Regions from separate parts of the Streptomyces sp. NPDC096193 genome, predicted to be linked through region 1. Evidence: riboswitches for the same ligand, from Rfam matches in the RefSeq annotation. Region 1 holds a riboswitch; each other region holds the start of a gene.
The links. Region 1 has a riboswitch for cobalamin ahead of ABTX78_RS34865 (ABC transporter substrate-binding protein). Riboswitches for the same ligand answer to the same signal wherever they lie in the genome.
Positions count from the first base shown of each region.

Region 2: linked by a shared signal. The riboswitch ahead of ABTX78_RS22880 (cobalamin biosynthesis protein) and the one ahead of ABTX78_RS34865 (ABC transporter substrate-binding protein) in region 1 are both predicted to bind cobalamin.
Region 3: linked by a shared signal. The riboswitch ahead of metE (5-methyltetrahydropteroyltriglutamate--homocysteine S-methyltransferase) and the one ahead of ABTX78_RS34865 (ABC transporter substrate-binding protein) in region 1 are both predicted to bind cobalamin.

Region 1 covers NZ_JBEOSJ010000045.1:15,434-18,699, forward strand. The annotation lists partial or broken gene ABTX78_RS34855 (ferric reductase-like transmembrane domain-containing protein) at 1-201, opposite strand, end outside; partial or broken gene ABTX78_RS34860 (ABC transporter ATP-binding protein) at 290-901, shown strand; cobalamin riboswitch at 913-1,118, shown strand; gene ABTX78_RS34865 (ABC transporter substrate-binding protein) at 1,345-2,580, shown strand; gene ABTX78_RS34870 (FecCD family ABC transporter permease) at 2,631-3,266, shown strand, end outside.
Region 2 covers NZ_JBEOSJ010000016.1:60,721-63,986, reverse strand. The annotation lists gene ABTX78_RS22885 (cobyric acid synthase) at 1-540, opposite strand, end outside; gene ABTX78_RS22880 (cobalamin biosynthesis protein) at 537-1,502, opposite strand; cobalamin riboswitch at 1,622-1,760, opposite strand; gene ABTX78_RS22875 (hypothetical protein) at 1,880-2,101, opposite strand; gene ABTX78_RS22870 (inorganic phosphate transporter) at 2,115-3,266, opposite strand, start outside.
Region 3 covers NZ_JBEOSJ010000001.1:154,528-157,793, forward strand. The annotation lists gene ABTX78_RS00740 (serine hydrolase) at 1-272, shown strand, start outside; partial or broken gene ABTX78_RS00745 (AfsR/SARP family transcriptional regulator) at 370-737, shown strand; cobalamin riboswitch at 1,093-1,318, shown strand; gene metE (5-methyltetrahydropteroyltriglutamate--homocysteine S-methyltransferase) at 1,472-3,266, shown strand, end outside.

The DNA.
Region 1 (3,266 bases):
CGACCAGCCGAACGCCTAGCTGAGCAGGTACATCCAGTACATTCCGGGGCCGTCCATGAACGGCATGACCGCGACCGCCGAGGTCGCGTCGGGCAGCGGTGCCCGCAGGCCGGCACGCAGGACGACGCGGTTGGCCGGACTCCTGTCGCGGGCGGGCGGCGCCGTGGTGTCGTCGTCCCCCGGCGTCGTCCCTGACAGCATCCTGGGCCTTCCGGGGCACGGGATATTGATGGGCGGTGCGCGCGTGTGGTCGGAGGAACCAGTGTGACCGAGGTGGCCCGGTGATACCGAGGGCACCGACGCGTGGACCTGCCCGTACGCCGGCTCACCAGGACGGTGGCGGCGGTCGTCCAGGAATCGGGCGCAGGCTTCGACCTCTCCGTACGCGAGGTCGTCGCCATGGGCCGCACCCCCACACACACAAACAGCTGCTCGACGGCAACACCCCCGAGGACGCCGACCTGATCGAGTCGGCCCTCGACGCGGTCGATGCCACCGGCCTGGCCCACCGCCCCTTCGACCGGCTCTCCGGCGCGGAACGCCAACGCGTCCTCATCGCCCGTGCCCTCGCCCAGCAGCCGTCCCTCCTCGTCCTGGACGAACCGACCAACCACCTTGACGTCCGCCACCAGTTGAACGTCCTCGGCACCCTGCGTCAGCTGCCCGCGACCGTCGTGGTAGCCCTGCACGACCTCAACCTCGCCGCGTACTACTGCGACCGCCTGTACGTGCAGAGCGACGCCAAGGGCACCGCCTCGGGCCCGCCCGCCGACATCCTCACGCCCGAACTGCTCGCCGAGGTTGCGGCGTCACGAGCGAGGTCTCCATCCATCCGCGCACGGGCGCACCGCAGGTGACCTTCCTCCCCAGGGAGTGCCGCACCCCCACCTCGTGTGGCTGAACGCACAGAGGAGGGTCTGGCCGGGCGACGGCTCCTTCTGCGATGCTTCCGTCCGACAAGCGACGGCGGAACGAGGAAGCCGGTGAGATTCCGGCACGGTACCGCCACTGTGTAGGGGGAGCGACTCCACCCATGGCCACCGCCCCGTGCGGGGTGGGAAGGCCGGAGAAGCCGTGATCCCGAGTCAGGAGACTCACGCCGTCGCACCTCGATGTACGGGGCGGATTTCCCCAGGAGAGGCGGTGGCACTCGTGTGCCTGCGTATGTGCGGGGTCGGCCTGGCGCCGCCCTTGGCCCGTCCGGGCCTTCCTGTCCGGCTTGACGCAGGGGTTCGTTCCCCCAGGTCCTGACGGTCTCCTCCCTCAGCGGTTCCTTCCCCGTACGCCGCATCCGCGCGCCGGAACGCCGGTACGCGCTGCCCACGCACGCCACCAGGAGTCACCTTGTCCGTACGATCCGTCATGCCCGGGCGCCGTCAGGCCGCCGCGGCGGCCTTCCTCGCCGTCGCCCTCACACTCACCGCATGCGGTGGCGACGCCGGCACGACCACCAACACCCAGGCCCAGGCTCAGGGTGAGGGCTGCATCGCGGGCTTCGACCCGGCCAAGGACTACTTCCCGGTCAAGTCGACGGTGAAGCACGCCGAGAACTTCACGCTGCGGTACGAGAAGAGCTATCAGGTCCTCACCGTCAAGGAGCCCTTCCCCAAGGGCAAGCCCGAGTCGTACGTGCTGGTCAAGTGCGGTGCGCCGAAGCCGAAGCTGACGGGTGATCTGGCGTCCGCGCAGCAGGTCACCGTACCCGTCAAGAGCCTGTACTCCGCCTCGACGACCCACCTGCCGCTGCTGACCGAGACCGGCACCCTGGACGTGCTGACCGGTGTCGCGAGCGCCACGGCCATCTCGTCCGCCGAGGTGCTCGAGCGGGTGAAGGCGGGCAAGGTCACCGAGTACGCCAAGGACCACACCCTCGACGCCGAGGCGGTCATCGGCGCCAAGCCGGACGTACTCATGACCCAGGGCACCGACGACCCGCAGTACCCGAAGCTGCGTCAGGCGGGCGTCGCCGTGGTCGCCAACGCCGAGTGGCTGGAGGCCAGTCCGCTCGGGCGCGCCGAGTGGGTCAAGGCAATGGCCGCGCTCACCGGGGCGGAGAAGCGTGCCGGCGAGGTGTTCGAAGCCATCGAGGGCGACTACCGCAAGGTCGCCGAGAAGGGCGCGCAGGCGGCCAAGGCGGGCAAGCCCGTCGAGGTCCTGCCCGGCACGATGTACCAGGGCACGTGGTCCATGCCCGCCGGCGGAAGCTACGCCGCCCAGCTGATCAAGGACGCGGGCGGCACCTTCCCGTGGGCCGGCGAGGTGGGCACCGGTGGCCTCCAGCTGAACTTCGAGGCCGTGTACGCCAAGGGCGGCCAGGCCCTGATCTGGATCGCCGACCAGCAGTGGAAGTCCACCGCCGACGCCGTGAAGGCCGACAGCCGGTACGGGCAGTTGAAGGCCGTCTCCGGCGGAGCGGTGTGGACGAACCAGAAGGCGCTCGGTCCCGGCGGCGGCAACGACTACTTCGAGCGCGGCGTGCTGCGCCCGGACCTGGTCCTGGCAGACCTGTTCGCGCTGATGCACCCAGAGCAGGCGAAGTGGCACACCTTCACCTTCTACCAGCCGGTGCCCACGGCGTGACGACTCATCAGGCAAACACGTCGGCCCCGGTAGTCGACACCCCGCGGCCCGTGCGGCGGCGCCTCGTCGTCGTCCTCGCCCTGGCGGCCGGGACCGCCGTGCTGTTCGTCCTCGCCCTCGCGACCGGTTCCCATCCGGTGCCGGTCGCGGAGGTGGTGCGGGTCCTGTTCGGCGGCGCCGCCGAGGATCCGCGCTGGACGGTGATCGTCGAGCAGGTCCGGCTGCCGCGTGCGCTGACCGCCGCCGCCGTCGGCGCCGCGCTCGCGGTGGCCGGCGTACAGATGCAGACCCTGTTCCGCAACGCGCTGGCCGACCCGTTCTCCCTGGGCGTGAGTTCGGGCGCCAGCATGGGTGTCGCCGCCGTGGTCGTCGGCACGGGCGGGGTGGCCGGGAGCTTCACCGGAGACCTGGCCGGGCTGGGACGGGTGGGCATCGTGCTGGCCGCCTCGCTCGGCGCCGCCGCCGTACTCGCCCTCGTCCTCCTCCTGTCGCGATGGGTGCGGTCGGCCGTCACCCTCCTCGTCATCGGCGTCATGATCGGCTCGGCGGCCACCGCCGTGGTCGGCGTGATGCTCGTCTACGCCCGGCCCGAACGCGCCCAGCAGTTCGTCATGTGGGGCATGGGCAGCTTCGGCGCCACCACCTGGCCCGACCTCCAGGTCATGCTGCCCGTCATCGGCGCCGGA
Region 2 (3,266 bases), on a different contig from region 1:
GAAGGAGGCGAACACCCCGCCGCGGTCGATGTCCCCGACCACCAGCACCGGAAGCCGCGCGGCCCGCGCGACACCCATGTTCACGATGTCCGTACGCCGCAGATTGATCTCGGCCGGACTGCCCGCCCCCTCGCAGATCACGGCTTCATACGTGCCCCGCAGCTCCTCCAGGCAGTCCACGACGGTGCCGAGGAGGGCTTCCTGCCGGCCGCCGTGGTAGCCGCGGGCGCTGAGTTCCCCGACCGGCTTGCCCATCAGCACGACCTGGCTGGAGCGGTCGCTGCCCGGCTTCAGCAGGACCGGGTTCATGAGGGCGCTCGGCTCCACCCGCGCGGCCTGGGCCTGCATCGCCTGCGCTCGGCCGATCTCCGCGCCCTCACGTGTCACGAACGAATTGAGGGACATGTTCTGCCCCTTGAAGGGGGCGACCTTCACGCCCTGGCGTACGAGCCACCGGCAGATGCCGGCCGTGACGACGCTCTTGCCCGCGTCGGACGTGGTGCCCGCGACCAGCAGCCCGCCGCCTCTGCGCCCGGTCATCCCCGCCTCCTTCGTGCGCGCCGGGCGCGCAGTGCGTGACCCGTGACGCGGCCCGCGGCGCAGACCGCCAGCGTCAGAAAGCCGACGCGCCGGGAGAGCCGCACGGCACGTTCGATGTCGCCGAACTCCACGGCGCGCCCTTCGGCGTTGAGGACCGGCCGGTGTTCGACCCGTCCGCCGTACGAGAGCGTTCCGCCGAGCCGGACACCGAGCGCCCCGGCGAACGCGGCCTCCACGGGCCCGGCGTTGGGGCTGGGGTGCCGGCCCGCGTCGGCGCGCCAGGCACGTACGGCCCCCCGGCCGTCCGCACCCGTGAGCGCCGCGAGCCCGGCCGTCAGCCGCGCACCGGGCCAGCCGGCCACGTCGTCCAGCCGTGCCGAGGCCCACCCGAACTTCCGGTAGCGGGACGAGAGATGCCCGACCATCGCGTCCAGGGTGTTGACCGCCCGGAAGCCCACCAGGCCCGGCACGCCCGCCACCGCACCCCACACCAGGGCGCCGACCACGGCGTCGGAGGTGTTCTCGGCGACGGACTCGACGACGGCCCGCGCGATCTGCTGCTCGTCCAGGCTCTGCGGATCGCGGCCGCACAGATGCGGCAGCCGTTCGCGGGCGAGTTCCACATCGCCGGCGGCGAGCGCCCCGCCGATGGCCCGGGCCTCGCGCCCGAGCGACGTCCCGCCGACGACCGACCAGGTGGCGGCCGCGGTCAGGGCGACGGACGCGGCGGAACTGCCCCGTGCGCCGCGTGCGACGAGGGCCGCGGCGGCGGCCGCACCCCCGGCGCACAGCAGGGTGTGCAGCGCACCCCGGCCGCGGTGGTCACGCCACAACGCACGCTCGACGGCCTCCGCGGCCCGCCCGAAAGCCGCGACCGGATGCCCCCGGCGGGGATCACCGAGAAGCAGGTCGCAGGCGAGGCCGGCGGTGGAGCCGTACACGAACACTCGGTCGGCACGCATGGGTTCAGACCGGGATCTCGCCTCGGTGCGACCGTGAACTCAGGGCCGTACTCACAGCAGGAACGGAACCGCAGCCGGGCATGGCGATATGTCCTCACTCAGGGTGTCCGCGCCCTGGTTCGACGTGAACGGCGGTGAGAGTTCCTGGCTTCCGGGGACTGCTCCCCGGTGACAGTGGCGGGACCGCGCCGGATTCGCACCGGCTTCCTCTGCTGCCGCCGTAGATGGCCCCGGCAGTCCACCACGCCGCCCGAACTGCGTCAACTTGCCTTTGACCTGCGACGGGACAGTGTGCTGAGCCCCACACCCGAAAGCCGGGCCGGTCACCCCAAAGGGTGCCCGGCCCGGCACGGGATGCGCGTGATGACGCTGTGGCGTCAGCTGACGATGAGGTAGATCCCGTAGGTCACCGCTGCCGCGCAGAGCGCGAAGCACACATAGGCGCCCGTGCGTGCCAGGGTCGCCGATCCTCCCTGCGCGGACGCCGATTCCTGCTTGCTCAGACCCACCACGCCCAGGGTGAACAGACCCACCAGGGCCACGGTGGCGACGAGGCTCACGCCGAAGACGGAGCCGAGAGCTGCCCAGTCGATGCTCATGCTGTTTCTGTCCTTACACCGCGGCCGTGCGGGCCGGCTCGGATTCGGGGGCCGGAGCCGGGATGGTCGTCTGGAGGTCCTGGGCCGGGGTGCCGGCCGGCGGCGGGGTGACGGCCGCGATGGCGGCGGTCACGACACCCGCGGGCTCGCCGTCCGCGCTCGTGTCGTTGACGTTGGTGTGGTCGACCACCTGGCGGCGGGAGACCAGCCAGATCGCGGCGCAGGAGCCGATCAGGAAGACCACGACGGCCGCCACGCCCCAGTCGCCCTGGCGGGTGACGAACTCCGAGCCCGCCGCCACCAGCGCGGCCGCCGGCAGGGTCAGACCCCAGGCGACGAACATCCGGGTGGCGGTGGACCAGCGGACCACGCCGCCCTTGCGGCCGAGGCCCGCGCCCATCACCGCGCCGGAGCAGGAGTGCGTGGTCGACAGCGAGAAGCCGAGATTGGAGGAGGCGAGGATGACGCTCGCCGCGCTGGTCTGGGCGGCGAAGCCCTGCTGCGGCTGGAGGTCGGTCAGGCCCTTGCCCATGGTGCGGATGATGCGCCAGCCGCCCAGATAGGTGCCGAGCGCGATCGCGAGACCGGCGGAGAGGATGACCCACATCGGGGGGTTGGACCCGGGGGAGAGGACGCCGCCGGCGACCAGGGCCAGCGTGATGATGCCCATCGTCTTCTGGGCGTCGTTGGTGCCGTGGGCCAGCGAGACGAGGCCCGCCGAGGCGATCTGACCGGCGCGGTAGCCCTTGGCGGTGGTCTTCTCGTCGGTGTTCCGGCCGATCCGGTAGGTCAGCCGGGAGGCGAGGTAGGCGGCGATGCCCGCGACCAGGGGGGCCGCGATCGCGGGGATCAGCACCTTGGTGACGACGGTGCCGCCGTTGACGCCGCTGACGCCGACCGAGGCGATCGTGGCGCCGACCAGTCCGCCCATGAGGGCGTGCGAGGAGCTGGAGGGCAGGCCGATCAGCCAGGTGAGCAGATTCCAGAGGATGGCGCCGACCAGCGCCGCGAAGATGACTTCCGGGGTGATGCCTGACTCGGTGACGATGCCGCTGGAGATCGTCTTGGCGACCTCCACGGACAGGAACGCGCCGACGAGGTTGAGCACGGCGGACATGGCCACCGCGGTCTTGGGTTTCAGGGCTCCCGTCGAAATGGTCGTCGC
Region 3 (3,266 bases), on a different contig from region 1:
GTGCGTACATCCAGAGGCTGATGAACCGGACAGAGGCGGAACAGGACTGGGGCGTGTCGGCCGCGGCAGGCTCCGGCTGGGCTCTGAAGAACGGCTGGCTCCAGCGCACCAAGACCGGCTTGTGGGACATCAACAGCGTGGGACGCGTGACCATCGACGGACGCAGATATCTGATCGCCGTGCTCTCCGACGGCCATGCGTCGATGGAGTCCGGGATCGCGCTGGTCGAGAAGACGGCGAAGGAGGCGATCGCGACGGTACGGGGACGGTAGGTCCCAGGTGGTTCCATGACGCCGCGACGGCCGCACCTCGGCCCCAACAGGGGCCCAACCGGGCGCTGGTGGCCCGCCGTCACTTCGGACGGGCTGGATCCGGTCGGCCGGGGGCGTTGGCCAGTCTGCACCGGTCACCACCGACCTGACCCTGCTGCCACGTGTCGCCTATCGCGGGCAGGAGGTCACAGCGCCCCGGCTGCGCGGCCTGCTCGCACTGCTCGCCGGCGACCTCCGTACGGGCTGCAACACCGAGCGGCTCGTGGCGGGGCTGTGGCCGGCCGAGTTGCCGGAGCGGCCGGGAAAGGCGGTGCAGGTCCTCGTGTCCAGGGCGCGGGCGCAGCTGGGCGCCGCGTCCTGGCGAGCACACCGACCGGATATCGGCTCGCCCTGGCCGAGGATCAGGTCGACAGTTCCGCCCTGCTCTTGCATGCCGCCGCCGGTGCGGACCGGGCGAGGGCCGGGAGCGACGGCCTGGTGGTGACCCGCTCGGTGGAGCTACGTGCTCCCGGACCGGTCGAGCGGGCCGTCGGCAAGGTCGTTGAACGTGCCCTGCTCCTGGTGCCCCGCCGCCGCGATCCTGCCCAGCGTGCTGTTCAGCCCCTCCGTCCGGGCCGTTGCACCCGCGCACCGACTGGAAGCCGGCGGACTGCGTGAACTCTTTCGTCGACCCGTTCACCTGCTCCCTCAGCTACCCGAGCGTCTTGGTACTCCGGTGCCCTCGGCCTGAGCGCCCCCGGCGGCTCCATCGGTACGCCCGCACGCCGTGGATCGCCGTCCGGATGACGAGCGGTGGTGTCGGTGTGGCCCGCGGGGCTCTAGGCTGACGAGTGCAGCTGGTTCGCCGTGCCTGCCAGGTATGTGCGTCGCAAGAGGGAACCCGGTGGGAATCCGGGACTGCCCCGCAGCGGTGAGCGGGAACGACCGCCGTCATACGCACTGGGTCCGGTACGGGCCTGGGAAGCGACGGCCAGTAGGTGTCCGCCGGGAGATGTCCGGCAGGCGTGCCCGTGAGTCCGAAGACCTGCCCGCTGTCCGCGCACGACCGATCGTGCGCGGATATCCGGTGACCTCGAGGGCGGGTCGGCGTGCATACCGGCGGGCACGTGCGTCAGCGACGCACCACCTCCTCCGTCCGGTCTGTGCTCCCTTCGCCTTCACCCTCGCCGGGTGACAGGAAACTCGCGAAGGAGAGTTCAGTGACAGCGAAGCCCGCAGCCGCGGCAGCACGGTCCACCGTTCACGGATACCCCCGTCAGGGGCCGAACCGTGAACTGAAGAAAGCCATCGAGGGCTACTGGAAGGGCCGGGTCTCCGCAGCGGCCCTGGAAGAGACCGCCCGGGACCTGCGTCGTTCGAACTGGCAGCACCTGGCCGAGGCCGGGATCCACGAGGTCCCGACCGGTGATTTCTCGTACTACGACCACGTGCTCGACACCAGCGTGATGGTCGGCGCCCTGCCCTCGCGCCACCGCGCAGCCGTCGAGGCGGACGCCCTGGCCGGGTACTTCGCCATGGCGCGCGGCACCCAGGACATCGCCCCGCTCGAGATGACCAAGTGGTTCGACACCAACTACCACTATCTCGTCCCCGAACTGGGGCCCGGCACCGTCTTCACCGCCGACTCCACCAAGCAGGTCACCGAACTGAAGGAGGCACTGGCCCTCGGTCACACGGCCCGGCCGGTGCTGGTCGGCCCGATCACCTATCTTCTGCTGGCCAAGCCCGCCCCCGGCGTGGCGCCCGGTTTTGATCCCCTGACCCTGCTCGACCGGCTGCTGCCGGTGTACGCGGAGGTACTCGCCGACCTGCGCGCGGCCGGGGCCGACTGGGTGCAGCTGGACGAGCCCGCGCTGGTCCAGGACCGTACGCCCGCCGAACTGAACGCCGCTGAACGCGCCTACCGCGACCTCGGCACCCTCACCAACCGGCCCAAGCTGCTGGTGGCCTCGTACTTCGACCGGCTCGGCGAGGCACTGCCGGTGCTCGCCAAGGCTCCCGTGGACGGCCTGGCACTCGACTTCACCGATGCCGCAGGGGCGGACCTCGGCGCCCTGGCCGCAGTCGGCGGGCTGCCCGGCAAGCGCCTGGTCGCGGGCGTCGTCAACGGTCGCAACATCTGGATCAACGACTTCGAGAAGTCGCTGTCCATCCTCGGCACGCTGCTCGGCCTCGCCGACCGGGTCGACGTGGCCTCCTCCTGCTCGCTGCTGCACGTCCCGCTGGACAGTGCCGCGGAGCGCGACATCGACCCGCAGATCCACCGGTGGCTCGCCTTCGCCCGGCAGAAGACCTCCGAGATCGTCACCCTCGCGAGGGGCCTGGGTCAGGGGGCCGACACCATCGCGGCCGAACTCGCCGCCAACCGCGCCGACCTGACCTCCCGCGCCGGCTCCGCCCTCACCCGCGACCCGGCGGTGCGTGCCCGGGTGGCCGGGGTGACGGACGCCGACGGTCGCCGCTCGCAGCCGTACGCCGAACGTGCCGCGACCCAGCGTGCCCACCTCGGCCTGCCCCTGCTGCCCACTACCACGATCGGCTCGTTCCCGCAGACCACCGAACTGCGCACCGCGCGCGCCGACCTGCGGCGCGGACGGATCGACACGGCTGCCTACGAGGAGCGGATCAAGGCCGAGATCCAGGAGGTGATCGCCTTCCAGGAGAAGACCGGCATCGACGTCCTGGTCCACGGCGAGCCCGAACGCAACGACATGGTGCAGTACTTCGCCGAGCAGCTCACCGGCTACCTGGCCACCCGGCACGGCTGGGTCCAGTCCTACGGCACGCGATACGTCCGGCCGCCGATCCTCGCGGGTGACATCTCGCGCCCCGAGCCGATGACGGTTCAGTGGACCTCGTACGCCCAGTCCCTGACCAGCCGGCCGGTCAAGGGCATGCTCACGGGACCCGTCACCATGCTCGCCTGGTCCTTCGTCCGCGACGACCAGCCGCTCGGGGACACCGCGCGCCAGGTCGCTCTCGCCCTGCGCGACG